4 regions of the Embleya sp. NBC_00896 genome follow, and region 4 is predicted to be linked to each of the others. Evidence: riboswitches for the same ligand, from Rfam matches in the RefSeq annotation. Region 4 holds a riboswitch; each other region holds the start of a gene.
The links. Region 4 has a riboswitch for cyclic di-AMP ahead of OG928_RS27605 (transglycosylase family protein). Riboswitches for the same ligand answer to the same signal wherever they lie in the genome.

Region 1 (4,370 bases), 2.7 Mb from region 4:
CACGATCATCGCGGCGGTGACCGGACTCGGCGGTCTGCAGATGACGATGCTGGGGTTGATCGGCGAGTACATCGGCCGTATCTACTACGAGACCAAGAACCGGCCGCACTACCTGGTCCGCGAGAGCACCGAGGATCACCGCGTCCCGGTCCCGCAGACCGCCGCGGCGGTGTCGATCCGGGAGACCTCGGCCGACATGTTCCCGCGGGGGGCGGGTCGCTGATGCTGCGTCAGGCTTTCCGGTTCGCGCTGGTGGGTGTCGTGAACACCGGCACCTACTACCTCATCTACCTCGGGCTGCGGGAGATCATCCCGTACCTGCTGGCGCACGTCTCGGCCTTCGTCCTGAGCATGATCGGCTCGTTCTTCATGAACACGTACTTCACCTATCGGGTGAAGCCCACGTGGAAGAAGTTCCTGCTGTTCCCGCTGACCAACGTGACCAATTTCGTGATCACCACGGTCGGCGTCTTCATGCTCGTCTCGTGGGCGTCCATGGACGAGCGGATCGCGCCGCTCGTGGCCGCGGCCGCGGCCATCCCGGTGACCTTCCTGGTGTCGCGCAAGGTGATGATCCCGGGTACCGAGCCGGAGCCCACGCTGGGCCGCGCCGATTCGACCCCGGTGTCCTGATCCCGTAACGGATGACCGACAGGTTCCGCATCGCACCCGTTCGTCCACCGAGCCGAGCACCGCTTGTGGCTACGCTGATCCCATGAACTGGCTTGTCACCGGCGGCGCCGGATACATCGGGACTCATGTCGTGCGGGCATTGCTCGCGACCGGCGAGAACGTCGTGGTGATCGACGACCTCTCCACCGGAGCGCGCGAGCGCGTGCCGAACGGCGTGCCGCTCGTGGTCGGCTCGGTGCTGGACCGGGCTCTGCTCGACGAGACGTTCCGCACCCACGCCGTGGACGGCGTCGTGCACATCGCCGGCAAGAAGCGGGTGCCCGAGTCGGTCGACCGACCGCTCCACTACTACGAGGAGAACGTCGAGGGGCTGCGTACGCTCCTGGCGGCCACGGTGGACGCAGGTGTCACGCGCTTCCTCTTCTCCTCCAGCGCGGCCGTCTACGGCATGCCGGACGTGCACCTCGTCGACGAGGAAACGCGCTGTGCGCCGATCAATCCGTATGGCGAAAGCAAGCTCGTCGGAGAGTGGCTGATCAGGGCCACGGCGCGCGCGCACGGCATCTCGTACGCCTCTCTGCGCTACTTCAACGTCGCGGGCGCGGGCGCGCCGGAGCTCGCGGACGAGGGCGTGTTCAACCTCGTGCCCATGGTGTTCGAGAAACTGACGGCGGATCGGGCACCGGTGATCTTCGGCGACGACTACGACACCCCCGACGGGACCTGCGTCCGCGACTTCATCCATGTCGTCGACCTGGCCGAGGCGCACGTGGCCGCCGCGCGCCGACTCGCGACCGATCCGGAGGCCGGGCTCGTCCTCAACGTGGGACGCGGCGAGGGTACGTCCGTGCGCGAGATGGTCGACCTCATCCAGGAGGTGACCGGTCTGCGGGACGTGGCTCCGGTGGTCCAGGCGCGGCGGGCGGGCGACCCGGCCCGGGTCGTGGCGAGCGCGGATCGGATCGCCGCCGAACTGGCCTGGAAGGCCCGCCTCGACACCTCGGACATGGTCGAGAGCGCCTGGGCCGGATGGCAGGCGCGGAGCCACTGAGCGGCCCCCTGGAGGCACGTCGCGGCGCCGGCGGCAAACCCGCCGGCGTTGTGGCGCGAATCACTCGGATCCCGTGTGCGAAACCGCGTCCCGAAGGGCATGGCGGACGCCTCCACGACGCTACGCGCGATGCGCATGTGACGAACGGGATGTAGGTGATCGTTCCCGGACGATCTCCACGTCGAACGACCAAGGACCTTTGTCACTCGATCCGGGACCTTCCGCCACGGAACGCCAACTACGGTCCTTTCCGTAAGGGACCATCTACTTTGCGCTCAACCCCAATTCGGACAATCGACGTCTATCAGACACAGACTTGTGATCTTCGGTGAGGCCTGCTTAGCGTTCCCATCGTCCGTATCCCACACGGACCCCGATCGCCGGTACGCCGAATCCTGTCGCCGGCCGTTCGGGAGGCTGACGAGCACCACACGACAGGAGCGGGGGAACCACAGGTGAACCGCCGCGAACGGCCTCGATCGAAGCGATCGGGCGCCGCGAACGGCTTGGGGTGAAGCCACGTCCTTCGGGATGTGGCCGGGCTATCGATCTCCGGCCCGAATCCGACAGCTCACCTCGTAGGCGTGGGAGAGGATCCAGCAATGCTGTCCGGAACCGGGCGTCATCGCCGCCGCAGTCACAGCAGGACCACGCGTCTGATCGCCGCGGCGGGTGTCGCCGGCGTCGGCGTCGCCATGCCGATCATCGGCGCGGGTTCGGCTCACGCCGCCCCCGTGAGCACGTGGGACAAGGTCGCCCAGTGCGAGAGCACGAACAACTGGAAGATCAACACGGGCAACGGCTTCTACGGCGGTCTGCAGTTCACGCAGAGCACCTGGAGCGAGTTCGGTGGCAAGCAGTTCGCCCCTCGCGCCGACCTGGCCACCAAGGACCAGCAGATCGCGATAGCCGAGAAGGTGCTCAAGAGCCAGGGCCCCGGCGCCTGGCCGGTGTGCTCGATCAAGGCGGGCCTCACTCGCGGTGCCGCCGCCCCGGACGTGGACACGTCGGCCGGCAAGACCGCGCCGAAGACGGCCCCCAAGGCCACCACGGCCACTCCGAAGGCGGAGACCCCCAAGACGGCGCCGAAGACGGTCGCCGCCCCCAAGGTCGAGGTCAAGACCGAGGCCCCCAAGGCCGACACCGCGCCGAAGACCGAGACGGCCCCCAAGGCCGACTCCGCCGCGACCACGTCCTACGTCGTGGTGGCCGGTGACACGCTCTTCAAGATCGCGGATGCCGCACACGTGCCCGGCGGTTGGCCGAAGCTGTACGAGGCCAACAAGAGCGTCGTCGGCGGCAACCCCGACCTGATCTTCCCGGGTCAGAAGCTGTCGGTGTCCGGCTCGGCCGCGACCACCACCAAGACCGAGGCCGCCGCGCCGAAGATCGAGGTGAAGAAGCCCGAGGCACCGAAGGCGGAGACGCCCAAGACGGCGCCGAAGACCTCGACCACCAAGGCGGAGACGCCGAAGAAGGCCGAGTCCAAGCCCTCCGCGTCGACGACCACCGAAAAGGCGTCGGGCTCCTACGTGGCCCCCGTCTCCGGCGGCTCGCTCAGCGCGAGCTACGGCACGGGCGGCTCGCGCTGGTCCAGCGGCAGCCACACCGGCCAGGACTTCGCGGTCTCGACCGGCACCACGGTCCGCGCGGTCACCTCGGGCACCGTCGTCTCGGCCGGTTGGGGCGGGGCGTACGGCAACGAGGTCGTCATCCGCCACGCGGACGGCAAGTACACGCAGTACGCGCACCTGTCCTCGATCTCGGTCAAGGCCGGGATGAAGGTCCAGACCGGCCAGAAGATCGCGCTGTCCGGCGCGACCGGCAACGTGACCGGCCCGCACCTGCACTTCGAGGTCCGGACCACGCCGAACTACGGTTCCGCGGTCAACCCGATGACGTGGCTGCGCAGCCACGGCGTCAACGTCTGATCCGTCCGATCCATCGGCGGCCGAGCCGCCCTTGCTTCGCGACACACGGCGGGCGTCCCCTTCGGGGGGCGCCCGCCGTTCGCGTGCCCGACGCGGCCGATCGCTCAGGACAGCCGGGCCGTGCGCAACGAGCCGTCCGGCCCCAGCCAGCAGGCCACCGCGTGCCCCGCGCCGTCGAGTGCACCGGTCGGTCCGGCCGCCGCCGGGCGCGTGTCCAGGACGAACGGCGCCCCGGTCCCGCCGACCGCGACCGGCCGGCCGTCGGTGTCCCGGGTCAGGGTGAGCGGATCACCGGCCGGCCCCGGCACCCGGGACAGCGGCTCGTAGCCATTGCCCGCCGGGCCTTCGCCGGCCGCCGGCCGCCACGTCCCCGCGTCGCCCTCGACCACGCTCGCGATCTCCGACGTGCCGGCGCGGCGGTACGCGACCTCCATCCGGCCGTCCGCCCGTACCACCGGCGCCGGGGGCCCGGTCGGGCGGTCGGCCGCGATCGTGCGCGGCGCGCCCATGCGATCGCCGGCCTGCTCCCAGTACCGAATGCCCTCACGGGAGGTCCCGAAGACGGCGACCCGACCGTCGGGGCGGGTCACCGCGACCGGACCCTCGACGATCTCGGCGCCGCCCAGATCCCGCCACGGGGTCCAGGCGTCGCTCCCCGCGGGCAGGTACCGCGTGCTGATCCCCTTGTCCCGGTCGCGGGCGAACAGGTGCAGCCCGCCCGCCCCGTCGGCCCGCACCACCGGCGTGCCGAGCCC
Region 2 (4,370 bases), on a different replicon from region 4:
AGCCCGAGCCCCGTTCGGACGCCACGACTTCGTCCGGATGCCACGATCCGCTTCCCCGCGCATCACCTTGCGCGGGCGAGAGTTGTGGGCGTCGACCGGAGCGAAGGAGACGCCCATGTCCCGATGGAAGACCGGCACGGCCGCGGTCCTGGCCGGGGCGGCCATCGCCGCCCTGCCGAGCACGGCGGGCGCCACCGCCACACACGGCCGGACCTTCGACCTGGAGGCCCATCGCGGCGGCCTCGGGCTGACCGTGGAGAGCACGATCGCGTCGTTCTCGAAAGCGCTCGACCTCGGCGTGTCCACGCTCGAACTCGACGTCCAGATCACCGAGGACGGCCGCGCGGTCGTCACCCACGACCGCAAGGTCGACGGCCGCAAGTGCGCCGACACCGGGCCGGCGCGGGCGGGCGATCCCGAGTTCCCCTACGTCGGCAAGTACGTCAACACGCTCACCCTCGCGCAGGTCCGCACGCTCGACTGCGGGTCGCGGCAGTTCCCCGGCTTCCCCGAGCAGCGCACCTCGCCGGGCGCCCGAATGCCGCTGCTCACCGAGGTGTTCGACCTGGTGAACCGCCGGCACGCGCGCGGTGTTCGGCTCAACGTGGAGACCAAGGTCGAGGCCGGCGCTCCGCAGGAGACCGCGCCGCGCGAGCAGTTCGTCCGGACGGTGGCCCACGAGGTGCGCCGGGCCGGGCTGTTGCGCCAGGTGACCGTACAGAGCTTCGACTGGGGCGCGCTCAAGCGGATGCGCGAGGTCGAACCGCGGTTGCCCCTGGTCGCGTTGACCAACTACGACTTCCTCCAGGTCGGGCAACCGGGCGCGTCGCCGTGGCTGGGTGGCCTGGACATCGACGACTTCGGCGGCGACCCGTTGCGCGCGATCAGGACGATCGGCGCCAGGACGTTCTCACCGGTGCACGGTTTCCCGCAGAACGGCACGGTCACCGACCCGAACTACCGCCCGTACGTGACCCGCGAACTGGTCGCCCGCGCGCACGCCCTCGGCATCAAGGTCGTGCCGTGGACGGTCGACGACCCGGCGACCATGGCCAAGCTCGTCGACGACGGCGTCGACGGCCTGATCACGGACTACCCCGACCGCCTCCGCACGCTGCTGGCCGACCGCGGCTACCGGCTGCCGCGGGCCTACCCGGCCGGGTGAGCTCGGCGGGGGCGGGGTGGGGGTGTTCGGCGAAGAAGGCGTGTCGGGACGCCGACAGGGCCGTGCCCGTCGACCTGGTGGTCGACGGGCACGGCCCTGTGGCTACCGCGTTGGGTGACTCTGGGATCAGAGGTTCACGCCGTGGGCGCGGAGGTAGGTGACGGGGTTGATGCCGCTGCCGTAGTTCGGGGTGGTGCGGATCTCGAAGTGCAGGTGCGGGCCGGTCACATTGCCGGTCGCGCCCGAGCGGCCGATCTGCTGACCGGTGCTGACCTTGCTGCCCGCGCTCACGCTGATGCTGGAGAGGTGCGCGTACTGCGAGTACTTGCCGTCCGCGTGCTTGATGACGACCTCGTTGCCGTAGGCGCCGCCGTTGCCGGCCTTGACGACCGTGCCGGAGGTGATCGCCTTGACGCTCGCGCCGGTGCCGACGACGAAGTCCTGACCGGTGTGGCTGCCGCTGGACCACAGCTTGCCGCCGGTGCCGAACGCGGTACCCAGCGAGCCGCTCACGGGAGCGACGTAGCCGGACGAGTTGCTCTTGGTGGCGGGGGCGACCTCGGCGGAGGCCTTCGCCTTCGGCGCGACCGGCGCCTTGGCCTTGGTGACCGGCTTCGGCGCGACCTTGACCGAGACGGAGGCCTTGGTCGGGGTCGACGGGGCGGTCGAGGTCTTCTCGGTGCCCTTGTCGGTGCCCTTGTCGCTGTCGTCCGAGGACGAGGAGGACGAGGCCGCACCGGAGAGGGTGAGCTTCTGGCCGATCTGGATCAGGTTGGGGTTGCCACCGATCACGGAGCGGTTGTCCTTGTACAGCTTGTGCCAGCCGCCCTCGACATCCTTCGCCGCGGCGATCTTGGACAGGGTGTCGCCCTTGACCACGGAGTAGGTGCCGTTCGAGGACTTGACCTCGATCTTCGGCGCGGGCTTGGACTCGGCCGACTTCTCGGTCGTGGCGGCCTTGGGGGCGACCTTGACGGTGGCCTTGCTCTCGGCCTTCGCCGAGGGGCTGACGGCCGGAGCCGCGCTGCCCTTGGTCAGGTTGGACGGGCCGGAGGTGTTGGGCCACGCGCCCGGGCCCTGCACGGCGAGGACCTTCTCCGCGATGGCGATCTGCTGGTCCTTGGTGGCCAGGTCCGCACGCGGGGCGTACTTGGTGCCGCCGAACTCGGTCCAGGTGCTCTGGGTGAACTGGAGGCCACCGTAGAAACCGTTGCCGGTGTTGATGTGCCAGTTGCCCGAGCTCTCGAGCATGGCGACCTTGTCCCAGGTCGAGACCGACGCGGCGTTGGCGGTCGCGAGGCCACCGATCAGCGGGGCGGCGACGATCGCGCCGGCCATGCCGACGGTCAGGGCGAGGCGGGTCTTCTTGGGCATGCGGGCAGGGGTGTTGAACGACTGCACGAAGAGTTTCCTTCTCCCACGCCTACGAAGTGAGCTGTCGGATTCGGGCTGGAGAGTCTCGCCCGGCCGTGTCTGGTCCCTCACGAGTGAGGAGACGCGGCTTCACCCCAAGCCGTCCAAATAGGGCGTCCGCGCACATGTCTGTGCAGACGCCCATGACGGCGTACCACTTGGTTCCCCCGCTCCTGCCTTTCGGGTACTCGTACCGTGGCCCCTCCGGCGGCAGGATTCGGCGAACCGGGAGGCGCAATCCGCTGGTGCACCAGACCGGTGCGGCGGAAGCACCAAACTACGCACAACACCCACTCGGATCCAAACATCACGATCGGTAGAAATCGCTGAATCGTGTCGAATCGGCGGAATATGGGAACCGAAAGTCCCGAGTCGTGCACGCATTGTGTCCGAGGGCTTGTCATTTCGGTGATCCGGGAATTACGCTTCGTGAGAATTGCGGAAGTGCGGTTCACGGTCCGTGCGAGAGCCTGACCATCGGTGCGTGCGATGTGACGTGCGTAACGTCGACGACCGCCGGCGGCTCGTTCGGTGGCTCACTCTGCCGCCGGTCGACGGCCGCCGCCGTGGTGTCGCGCCGCCAGCCGGTCGCGACCGAGGTGGGTCGCGCCGGCAAAGCCGAGCGCGGCGCCGGTGCGAGACGCCCGCCGAGGATCTCGGCGGCGGGGAGTGGCCGCCGGCGAGTACGGCCATCGAATATCTCGAATCACCGCGCGATTTGATCTTCCATGCCACATGACCTGGGATTGTGTATCGGCGAGGCGATTGACGCTTCCTTGGCCACGGGAATATTCGACGGTGAATTGTTGCGGGGGCAAGGATTCGTTGATCCCTGTTGATCTTCGTTGAATCTTCGTTGATCCTCGCGCTCGTTCCGATCGGTGCAATCGGTGCACCCCTGCGACGCCATTGCGAAGCATGGGGTGGAATCGCCGCCGCACGTCCGTCTTTCCATCGGTTTCCCGACAGTCGACACAATGCGAGTACATGTCCGGTGTATACCGGCCGACAATTCTGGCGATCCGGCGCGTGCCGGGCCGCCGCACCGGCGCTGCGCTCCGGCGGACCCGCTTCCCTATCGGGGGGAGCGGTCGGCGGAAACGAGTTTTCTACTTCCGGAGCGAATTCGAATGATCGCAGCCGGCTCAGTGGATTTCAGGTCGCAACCGGACCAAAATGACGCATTGCTCTCATTGACATTCGACACGTGAGACCCGGATGCTGTGCTCTGCTCGAATATCCGACCGAGGGAGCGCGAGTAACATGTCCGAAACGAATGCTTCGACGTCCGAAGCGATCTCCGAGCAGACGATGTACGAGCAACTCGGCGGTGGCCCGGTTATTCGTGAGGCAGTGGACCGCTTCTATCGCCTGGTATTGGCCGATCCGGAATTGGCCCCGTATTTCGAGCGCTCGGATGTGTCGGCCGTCAAGCGCCACCAGGCGCTGCTGCTGGCGTCCGTCCTCGGCGGCCCCGAGACCTACGACGGGCGGACCCTGGCCGCCGCGCACACCGGACTCGGCGTCACCGGCCCGCACTACGACAAGGTCTCGGCGTACCTGCTCGACGTCCTGGGCGAGATGGGCGCGCCGACCCACATCGCCGACGCCGTGGCCTCGACCCTGAAGGCCGTGCGCGACGACATCGTCCAGGACGACGGCGCGGTCGCCGAGGGAGTCCGCTGAGTCGTGGACACCACCCGCCTCAAGGAGAGCTGGCGCCTGGTGGCGGCGCACGGCGATCAGGTACCGCTGTACTTCTACTCGTCCCTGTTCCTCACCCACCCGCAGA
Region 3 (4,370 bases), on a different replicon from region 4:
CTCACCGGGCTCGCCGACTCCGCGCTGCTGCTGCTCGCCGACTTCGGTGCCGAAGACGACGTCGTCCTCGACGCCGTCTTCAACCGCACCCCGGCCACCGGACGCCTCCCGTTCGACCTGCCGTCCTCCATGCGCGCGGTCGAACAGTCACGCGAGGACGTCCCCTTCGACACCCGCGACCCGCTGTTCCGATGCGGCCACCCCGGCCCGCCACCGATCGGCCCGAAGCACCTGCCGGAAGGCGCGGACGCCACAGCGGGGCGGCGGGGCGGCGGGCCGAGCACCGAACACCGGACTCCGGGCGACAGCGGCCCCTGAAGCCTCAGCGAACGAACCCCATGAACGAAGACCGGAAGGACGACAGCGCGCCGAAGGACCCGGCCTCGACTTGGCGCTCTACGCGCGACCGATGGGCTTAACCGGGTCGAACGGCCGCGTAGAACGGCATCGAGTCGACCGGCGCGATGGTCACGTTCTTGCCCGGCCGCGGGGCGTGCACGATCTGACCGTTGCCGATGAAGATGCCCACGTGCGAGTTGTCGGGGTAGTAGAACACCAGGTCGCCCGGCTTGAGCGCGCCCTTGGAGATCCGCGGACCGTCGTTGACCTGGGTCAAGGTGGTGCGGGTCAGCTTGACGTTGGCGGCCTTCCACGAAGCCATGGTCAGCCCCGAGCAGTCGTAGGAGTCGGGGCCCACACCCCGGGGCACGTACGGCTTGCCGATCTGGGCCTTCGCGAACGCGACCGCGGCCGCGGCCCGGCCGGACACGGGGACATCGTTCGCCGGCGGCGGCGTGTCCGGCTTGGCCCGCGAGCTGCGGTCGGTGTCGTCGCGCGAACCGGGGCCGCTCGCGTGCTTGTCCGAGTTGAGGATGTCGTCCTGCTGCTTCTTGTCCAGCGTGTTCAGCAGCCGCTGGGCCTCGGCGAGCTTGGTCTGGATGTCGGTCTTGTTCTTGTTCAGCTCGGTCCGCAGCTTCTCCAGCTCGGCGAGCTGCGAGGATGCCTCGGTGCGGTCCTGCTGGAGGACTCGGGCCTGCGCCGCGATCTGCTTCAGCTTGGCGGCCTGCCGGCCGTCGAGCTGGGACATCATCTGCGACTTCTGGAGGAAGCCCTCGGGGTCGCCGCTGAGCGCGAGCGAGAGCGACGGCGGCAGGCCGCCGCTGCGGTACTGGTTGGCCGCGAGGACACCGATCTGGTCGCGCAGGGCGTTCAGTACGGCCTGTTCCTCGGTGATCCGGGCCTGCGTCTGGTTCGCGTTGCCCTGCTGCTTCTCGATCTGCTCCTCGACGCCGTTGGCGGCCTCGGTGGCCTTGATCACGTCACTGTGCAGCTGGTTGACGCGTTCCTTCGTCTGCTGGAACGACTGCGCGGGATCCGCGCTCGCGGTGCCGGCGAAGGTCATCACGCCGGTCATCGTCGCGGCGGCCGTGACAACGGTCGCTGCGGTACGGACGGCGGTGCGCGGCTTGGGCTTGCGGTGCTGCCCGGGTCGACGTTGGGACGCCACTGGCGGCGGGTCTCCTTCCTCGGCCGCCTACCGGGTTAGCTGACGGGTTCGGGCGGAAGAAGGCGCCCTACGGTGCCGAAGCACCGATTCACCCCAGGGACTGCGAGGGTCCCCGGTTCCGGCTTCGCGTCCCGACGACAGCGGTTACCCACCGTCACCGAAACTCGTCCCCGAATTCGGCGGAGGCGATCGTGTCGACCGGGGTGGTCAACCTCGAACCGATCACCTGTCGCGAAACAATAGTCACAGGCGTGTCACGACCATCACCACGGACTTCTGCATTACCAAACCTTTACCAATATCATCGTTTACTTTTCCGCGTATCACGGGAAAAGCACCCGGATTCCCTAAAGTCGATCTTGAGCCGTTTTGGCAACGATTGGTCGCGAGGACCCGCCGGCAGCCCAACTCCACAGACTTCACTGAACGTGAGAAATAAACCGGCTGCGGATTACGAGCGGCGAACGAGGTTGCAAAGCTCGCCGTCCCTGGGTGTCACACTGCCGGGAAGTGGTCTCGCTCCCGCTGTATCCGCCGCGCTCACACAGCTCGACCCAAGGGAATCAACGGGTGTCCGATCTGGACTTCTACGCTCACGTCGCCACCCGCTCCGACGTGCTCGGAGCCGGGGCGGGAACCGACTTCGGCCCCGAGGACTGGGAGAAGGCGGTGGGACCGGGCTACCTCGATGTCCCCGGGGGCGGCTCCCTGAGGCGGGAGTACGGACTCGTGACGGTCAACTTCCTGCCGGACTCCCGAGGGCGCATGTCCTGTTTCGGATTCGGCGTGAAGGTCCACCGGCTGATGCACGACCGCTCCCCCGACACGGTGCCACCCGCCCTCTCCCGAAGGTACGGGACCTTCGCGCCCCGGGCCCGATTCGAGGAACTGCGCAACGCCGTCCTGGCCCTGGGGCACACGGTCGAACTCGAGGACGAGACGATCGACATGAACCGCTACCGCGTATCGGACTCGGGCACCCGCATCTTCGTCATCACGGACCCCGACCCCTACGGAGACGGCGACCACGACCTTGACGACCCGGACGAGCAACAGGTGGGCGACATCTGGTCCCTCGACATCTCCCCCACCTGGTGGGAACCGCGGTAGCCGGTCGCTTCCGTCCGGGCCCGATCCCACGGCTCGGCCACAGGTTCGGCCCGGGGACGGCGGTCGACACCAAGGTGGCCGCAAGAAACGTGATCATCCGCGTTCGAGGGCGATGCCCAGAAGCCCGAGCGGGGGCGCGCCCAGGTTCAGCAGCGCGGCGTGGAAGCGCGGCAGCGAGAACGCCGGCCCCCACTGCCGGCGGGCCTGCTCCCGCAGGTCCACGACGGCGAACTTGCCCCAGGTGTAGCGGCCGTAGGTCGGATCGAAGAGGCCGCGCTGGGCCTCGTGCAGAGCGGCCGGGCCGGCCAGCGCGACGTCCTCGGTGAACCTGCGGGCGGCGTCGTTGATGGTCATCTCGCCGGTGTGCAGCCCGATCGCGCACGCGAAGCGGGTGACCCGGCGCAAGGCGTCCTGCGCGACGGCGACGGCGAACGCGGGGTCGATGCGAAAGCCCTCCTCCAGGGCCATCTCCTCGCAGTAGTGGGCCCAGCCCTCGATGAAGACCTCCGAGAGCACGGTCCGCCGCACCTCGCTGGTGGCCCGGCGCATGGCCCGGCCGTGGCTGAGGTGTCCCGGGGCGACCTCGTGCACGACCATGTTGGCCATCAGGTTCCGGCTGAAACCGGTCCGCAGCCATTGGTCACGCTCGGTTGCCGACCACGCGTCGAGCGGAAGCGAGACGTGGAATCGGCCGGGCGCGTCGGCCTCGTTCGCGGCGGCCCAGGTGGCGCCCGCAAGGGCCCTGCGCTGCGCCTCGGGCATCGGCAACACCTCGACGAGCACGTCGTGGTCCGGAGCCAGGTCGTGTTCGGCGACCCACTTGACGGCCTCCTCGACCAGCGCCCGGAACTCGGTGATGACGCCGTCCGTGTCGGGGTGATCCTCCTGTAGGGAGCGGATCGTGTCCGCGATCTCGGCACGCGGATCCAGCCGCCGGCAGGCCTGGTCGCGGAGCCGGCGCAGTCGGTCGCGCTCGGCGTCGACGCGGGTGGTCATCAGATCCAGATCGATGTCCAGCGCCTCGGCCGAACCGAGGAGTCGGGCCAGGTTGCGGCTGCCCAGGGCACCCAAGGGTGGACCGTCGACGACGGCCCGCTCCAGGTGCCGAACAAAGCGCCCGACCGCGTGGCGCGCGGCGTCGTGTACGGGACTCGAATCGGGCCCGACGAAGGACGCCAACCCACGCGCGAGCGGGAGGGTGGCGGCGGCCAGTGGAGCCGGCACGCGATCGAGTGCCTCGATCGCCGCGTCCACGCCCTCCGGCCAGCGCGCGAGGTGTGCCCGTCGCGCGGCCGCGCGTTCCGGCGCCGGCGCGTATTCGCGGTCGTAGCCGGACAGGTCGAGATTGTCGATGTGCCACACGGGATTGCTGCGGTGCAACTCCAGTTCGCCCAGGCGCACGCGCAGTGCCCGCTCCGCCGCGCTCGCGAGTGCCTCGTCGTGCGGGTCCGGGTAGCTCGGGGTTCCGGGCGGTCCGCCGAGCGCGGCGAGTGCCCGGTCCACGCCGGCGGGGGACAAATCCTGGATCGTGCCGTCGTACTCGTGCCGGCCGGCGCTCTCGCGGGCGGCGAACACGGACGCGTCGCATATGGCGGCGAGCCGGTCATCCAGAGGTCGAGCCGTACCCATGTGTTGCTCCAGTTACTGTGGCGCTGTGCTGACGACGACCAGCCTGCGGGCAACGCCCCTCTTCGACACGGGCCAATAGGGCCGGAGGTGGACCGGATTTCACACCCGACGCAGCCGATGGAGG
Region 4 (4,370 bases):
GGGCGCCGCGACCATCCTGCGTGACCTGTACGAGCAGGGCCGGGTCGACGGCGTGCTCGCGGTCGGCGGCTCGGGCGGATCGGCGATCGCGTCGCACGCGATGCGCGCGCTCCCGGTCGGGGTGCCCAAGCTGCTCGTGTCCACGATGGCGGCGGGCGACGTGTCGCCGTACGTCGGCGCCGTGGACGTCACGATGATGTACAGCGTGGTCGACATAGCCGGGATCAACCGGCTCTCCGAGCGCATCCTGGGCAACGCGGCCGACGCGATCGCCGGGATGGCCGGCGGCTTCGCCGAGGACCGCGCGGCGGTCGCGGGGGTGACCGGCGAGGGGCGTCCGCTGATCGCCGCGTCGATGTTCGGGGTGACCACCCCGGCGGTGGACGCGGCGCGCGAGCGGCTCACCGAGCTGGGCTACGAGGTCCTGGTCTTCCACGCCACCGGCGCGGGCGGCACCTCGATGGAGAACCTGGCCGAGGCCGGTTTCCTGGCCGGGATCCTCGACCTGACCACCACCGAGCTGGCCGACGACCTGGTCGGCGGCGTGCTGACCGCGGGCCCGGAGCGGCTCGGCGCCGCCGGGCGGATGGGGCTGCCGCAGGTGGTCAGCGTCGGGGCCCTGGACATGGTCAACTTCGGCCCGCGCGACACCGTGCCCGAGCGGTTCGAGCAGCGGAAGCTGTACGTGCACAACCCGACGGTGACGCTGATGCGCACCACGCCGGAGGAGAACGCCGAACTGGGCCGGCGGATCGCGGCCAAGCTGGTCGCCGCGACCGGCCCGACCGCGCTGTACCTGCCGCTGCGCGGGGTCTCGGCGATCGACGTCGAGGGCGCGCCCTTCCACGACCCCGCCGCCGACGCCGCGTTGTTCGACGCGCTGCGGGTGGGACTCGCCGGCAGCTCCGTCGAGCTGTACGAGTCGGACACCGACATCAACGACCCGGCGTTCGCCACGGCGGCGGCGGATCGGTTGCACCACCTGATCATCAAGGGGAGCGAGGACTGACATGAACGGACGCGAGGCGCGCGGTCGGCTGCGCACGACGGTCGAGCGGGGCGGGGTGGTGGTCGGCGCGGGGGCGGGCACCGGCCTGTCGGCCAAGTGCGCCGAGGCCGGCGGCGTGGATCTGATCATCATCTACAACTCCGGCCGCTACCGGATGGCCGGCCGCGGCTCGCTCGCCGGCCTGCTGCCGTACGGCGACGCCAACGCGATCGTGGTCGACATGGCCGGCGAGGTGCTGCCGGTGGTCCGCGACACCCCGGTACTCGCGGGGGTGTGCGGCACGGACCCGTTCCGGATCATGCCGCACTTCCTGGACCAGCTCGCCGCGATGGGCTTCGCGGGGGTCCAGAACTTCCCCACGGTCGGGCTGTACGACGGCGTCTTCCGGCAGAACCTGGAGGAGACGGGCATGGGCTACGACCTCGAGGTGGAGATGATCCGGCTCGCCGCCGAGCGCGGCCTGCTCACCGCGCCCTACGTCTTCGACCCCGAGCAGGCCCGCGCGATGGCCGCGGCCGGGGCCGACGTGCTGGTCCCGCACATGGGGCTGACCACCAAGGGCAGTATCGGCGCGACCACCGCGCTCACCCTCGACCAGGCGGTCGAGCGGGTCCAGGCGATGCGCGACGCGGCGGCCGAGGTCGATCCCGACGTGCTGGTGCTGTGTCACGGCGGTCCCATCGCCGAGCCCGAGGACGCCGCGTACGTGCTCGCCAACACCATCGGCGTGGTCGGGTTTTTCGGCGCCTCCAGCATGGAGAGGCTCCCGACCGAGCTGGCCATCACCGCCCAGGCGAGGGCCTTCAAGCAGATCGGCGGCAAGAGCGTCACCGACGACCGGGACGCCTGGGAAGCCCGGGACCTCCCGGAAGCACCGGACACCTACCGAGACAGCGAGGACTGAGACATGTACAAGCTCACCGTCTTATACGGCCACCCCACCGATCCGGCGGCGTTCGACTCCTATTACTGGGAGAAGCACGTCCCGCTCGCCCGCACGATGCCGGGCCTGACCGGCTGGACCATCGGCACCTGCGAGCCCGACCCCGCCGGGGGGAAGCCGCCCTATTACATGGTGGTCGCGCTGTACGCGGAATCCCGCGCGGGGATCGAAGCGGTCCTGGATTCGCCCGAGGGCCGGGCCACGGTGGCCGACGTGCCCAATTTCGCGACCGGCGGCGCGACGTTCCTTTGGGACGAAGAACGGGTAGTCGTACCTGTGGAGCTGCCCGCGACGGAATAGCCCCGTGTTGACGCACGGGTGATCACGCGGCTGCGCACCGTGGACGCCGGAACGGTGACCTGCGAAGATCCCGACAATTCGGGCAAAGTGGTGTTATTCCAGCCTGTCGGGCACGTCACAAAGCGGTCGAAATGTTTGCCAACCGGGCGAACCGGTGCGTAGTTTCGTGGTTGTTCGCACAAGCGGACTCCCCGGGCGGTACGCCGAATCCTGCCGCCGCTCGAGGGACGCAGTCGATATCGACTGGCGGCAGGAGCGGGGGAACCAAGTGGTGCGACATCGGCACTGTCGATGTCTTTGGGGTGAAGCCATGCCTGAATCAGGCGAGGCCGGGCCATTCGTCCGAACCCGACAGCTAACTTCGTAGGCGCCCGACGAGGTAATCAATGACGTTCCGTGCCATCACCGCTCCCGTTCGCTCGCTCTCTCGTGGCCGTCGCGCCGGCATCGCCGTCGCCGCCGGTGCGGGTCTCGTCCTTCCCCTCGTGGGCATGACGGGCAGCGCGAGCGCCGCGACCTCGTCCGAGTGGGACAAGGTCGCCCAGTGCGAGAGCACCGGTAACTGGGGCATCAACACTGGCAACGGTTTCTCCGGCGGTCTGCAGTTCACCCCGAGCACCTGGAAGGCGTTCGGCGGCACCGAGTACGCGGCCAACGCCGAGAACGCCACCAAGACGCAGCAGATCGCTGTCGCCGAGCGCGTTCTCGCCGGCCAGGGCCCCGGCGCGTGGCCGGTCTGCTCGCAGAAGGCCAACCTGGGCAAGGGCAACGCGTCCGCCCAGGCCGAGTCCTCGACGGCGACGACCGGCAAGACCAAGACCAAGGTCGAGCAGAAGGCCGCGCCGAAGAAGTCCACGGAGCAGTCCGTGAGCGAGGCCGCGCCGAAGAAGTCCACGGAGCAGTCCGTGACCGAGGCCGCCCCGAAGGTCCGGGTGCAGCACAAGCAGAGTGACACCGCGACCAAGGCCGGGCCGAAGTCCGCCGCCTCCAAGCAGGCGTCGACCTCCGGCCGCTACACGGTCAAGGCCGGCGACACGCTGTCCGACATCGCGTCGAAGAACGGCGTCAAGGGTGGCTGGAAGGCCCTCTACAACGCCAACAAGAGCGCCATCGGCGACAACCCGAACCTGATCAACATCGGTGCCAAGCTGGCGTTCTCCGCCTGACGCACCATCACGACGTAGGCCCCGCCGAATACTTCGGCGGGGCCTACGCCCATTTTCCGGGCCGTCGGCCCGGCTTGCCGCTCAGGTCGCCTCGTCGGGCCCCTCGCGCAGCCACAGCAGGGCGAGTTGGGTGCGGTTCGCGCAGCCGACCGTCTGCATCGCGTACGTCAGATGCTTCTTGACCGTGTCCCCGGTGATCGACAGCACCGCGGCGATGTCGCGGTTGGTCAGCCCGCGCGCGACGAGCGCGGCGATCTCGGCCTGACGCGGCGTCAAACGGGTGATCAGGCTCGGCGGTCGGGTGGGCCGATCGATGAAGAGGGCGAACAGATTGCCCAGGTGCCGGGACAACAGCGTGGCCACCGCGACGTCGCGCGCGCCGAACGCGCCGGATTCGGTGCCCAACAGGCCGATCCCGCCGCATCGGGTCGGCCCCGGGAGCGGCACCACGATCTTCGCGTGGATGCCCATCGGGTACAGGAACGACTCCAGGTAGCGCACGTGTGCCGCCCGCACCGGCTTGGGCAGCGATTCGAGCGTGAGCGGCACGGCCTTGCGCCCGGGCGCGGCACGCAGCGCGATCAGGTGGAACGGGTCGTCGCGATGGAAGGTCTCCATGTACGGCACCAGGCCGCGGAGTCCGATCCCGGTCGCGAGCGGGTCGCGGTCCTCGAAGATCGCGGGCAGATTCGAGCCGGTGAAGAACGTCGTGTCGCGATAACCGAAGTACCGCGCGAGCGCGTCGAGCACGCTCTCCCGGAACGTCGCGACGTCGGCCGCTCGCGCGCACTCGTCGAGTAATCGCAACAGCCGCTCCAGGTCCCGACGTTCGACCAGGTCGAAGTCACCCGCGAGGTCTGGCTCGAACCGGGCTGCGACACTCAACGCGACCTCCGACAAAGCGACCTCCGGCCGGCGACCTCCGACAAAGCGACCTCCGAAAGCGCCGGGG

Region 1: another riboswitch for cyclic di-AMP. It lies ahead of OG928_RS15420 (transglycosylase family protein); the one in region 4 lies ahead of OG928_RS27605 (transglycosylase family protein).
Region 2: another riboswitch for cyclic di-AMP. It lies ahead of OG928_RS41795 (transglycosylase family protein); the one in region 4 lies ahead of OG928_RS27605 (transglycosylase family protein).
Region 3: another riboswitch for cyclic di-AMP. It lies ahead of OG928_RS42995 (NlpC/P60 family protein); the one in region 4 lies ahead of OG928_RS27605 (transglycosylase family protein).

What each region holds. Positions count from the first base shown of each region.
Region 1 covers NZ_CP108776.1:3,399,987-3,404,356, forward strand. Annotated here, with positions in the region: gene OG928_RS15405 (glycosyltransferase family 2 protein) at 1-223, shown strand, start outside; gene OG928_RS15410 (GtrA family protein) at 223-633, shown strand; gene galE (UDP-glucose 4-epimerase GalE) at 716-1,684, shown strand; cyclic di-AMP (ydaO/yuaA leader) riboswitch at 2,061-2,282, shown strand; gene OG928_RS15420 (transglycosylase family protein) at 2,287-3,615, shown strand; gene OG928_RS15425 (PIG-L family deacetylase) at 3,720-4,370, opposite strand, start outside.
Region 2 covers NZ_CP108777.1:1,878,694-1,883,063, forward strand. Annotated here, with positions in the region: gene OG928_RS41790 (glycerophosphodiester phosphodiesterase family protein) at 116-1,165, shown strand; gene OG928_RS41795 (transglycosylase family protein) at 1,292-2,539, opposite strand; cyclic di-AMP (ydaO/yuaA leader) riboswitch at 2,571-2,811, opposite strand; gene OG928_RS41800 (group 1 truncated hemoglobin) at 3,842-4,264, shown strand; gene OG928_RS41805 (globin domain-containing protein) at 4,268-4,370, shown strand, end outside.
Region 3 covers NZ_CP108777.1:2,140,474-2,144,843, reverse strand. Annotated here, with positions in the region: gene OG928_RS43000 (glycoside hydrolase family 3 N-terminal domain-containing protein) at 1-318, shown strand, start outside; gene OG928_RS42995 (NlpC/P60 family protein) at 416-1,507, opposite strand; cyclic di-AMP (ydaO/yuaA leader) riboswitch at 1,517-1,654, opposite strand; gene OG928_RS42990 (hypothetical protein) at 2,078-2,617, shown strand; gene OG928_RS42985 (DUF885 family protein) at 2,711-4,246, opposite strand; gene OG928_RS42980 (PLP-dependent aminotransferase family protein) at 4,364-4,370, shown strand, end outside.
Region 4 covers NZ_CP108776.1:6,094,307-6,098,676, forward strand. Annotated here, with positions in the region: gene OG928_RS27590 (Tm-1-like ATP-binding domain-containing protein) at 1-1,009, shown strand, start outside; gene OG928_RS27595 (phosphoenolpyruvate hydrolase family protein) at 1,011-1,913, shown strand; gene OG928_RS27600 (EthD family reductase) at 1,917-2,252, shown strand; cyclic di-AMP (ydaO/yuaA leader) riboswitch at 2,446-2,638, shown strand; gene OG928_RS27605 (transglycosylase family protein) at 2,744-3,418, shown strand; gene OG928_RS27610 (LuxR C-terminal-related transcriptional regulator) at 3,500-4,303, opposite strand.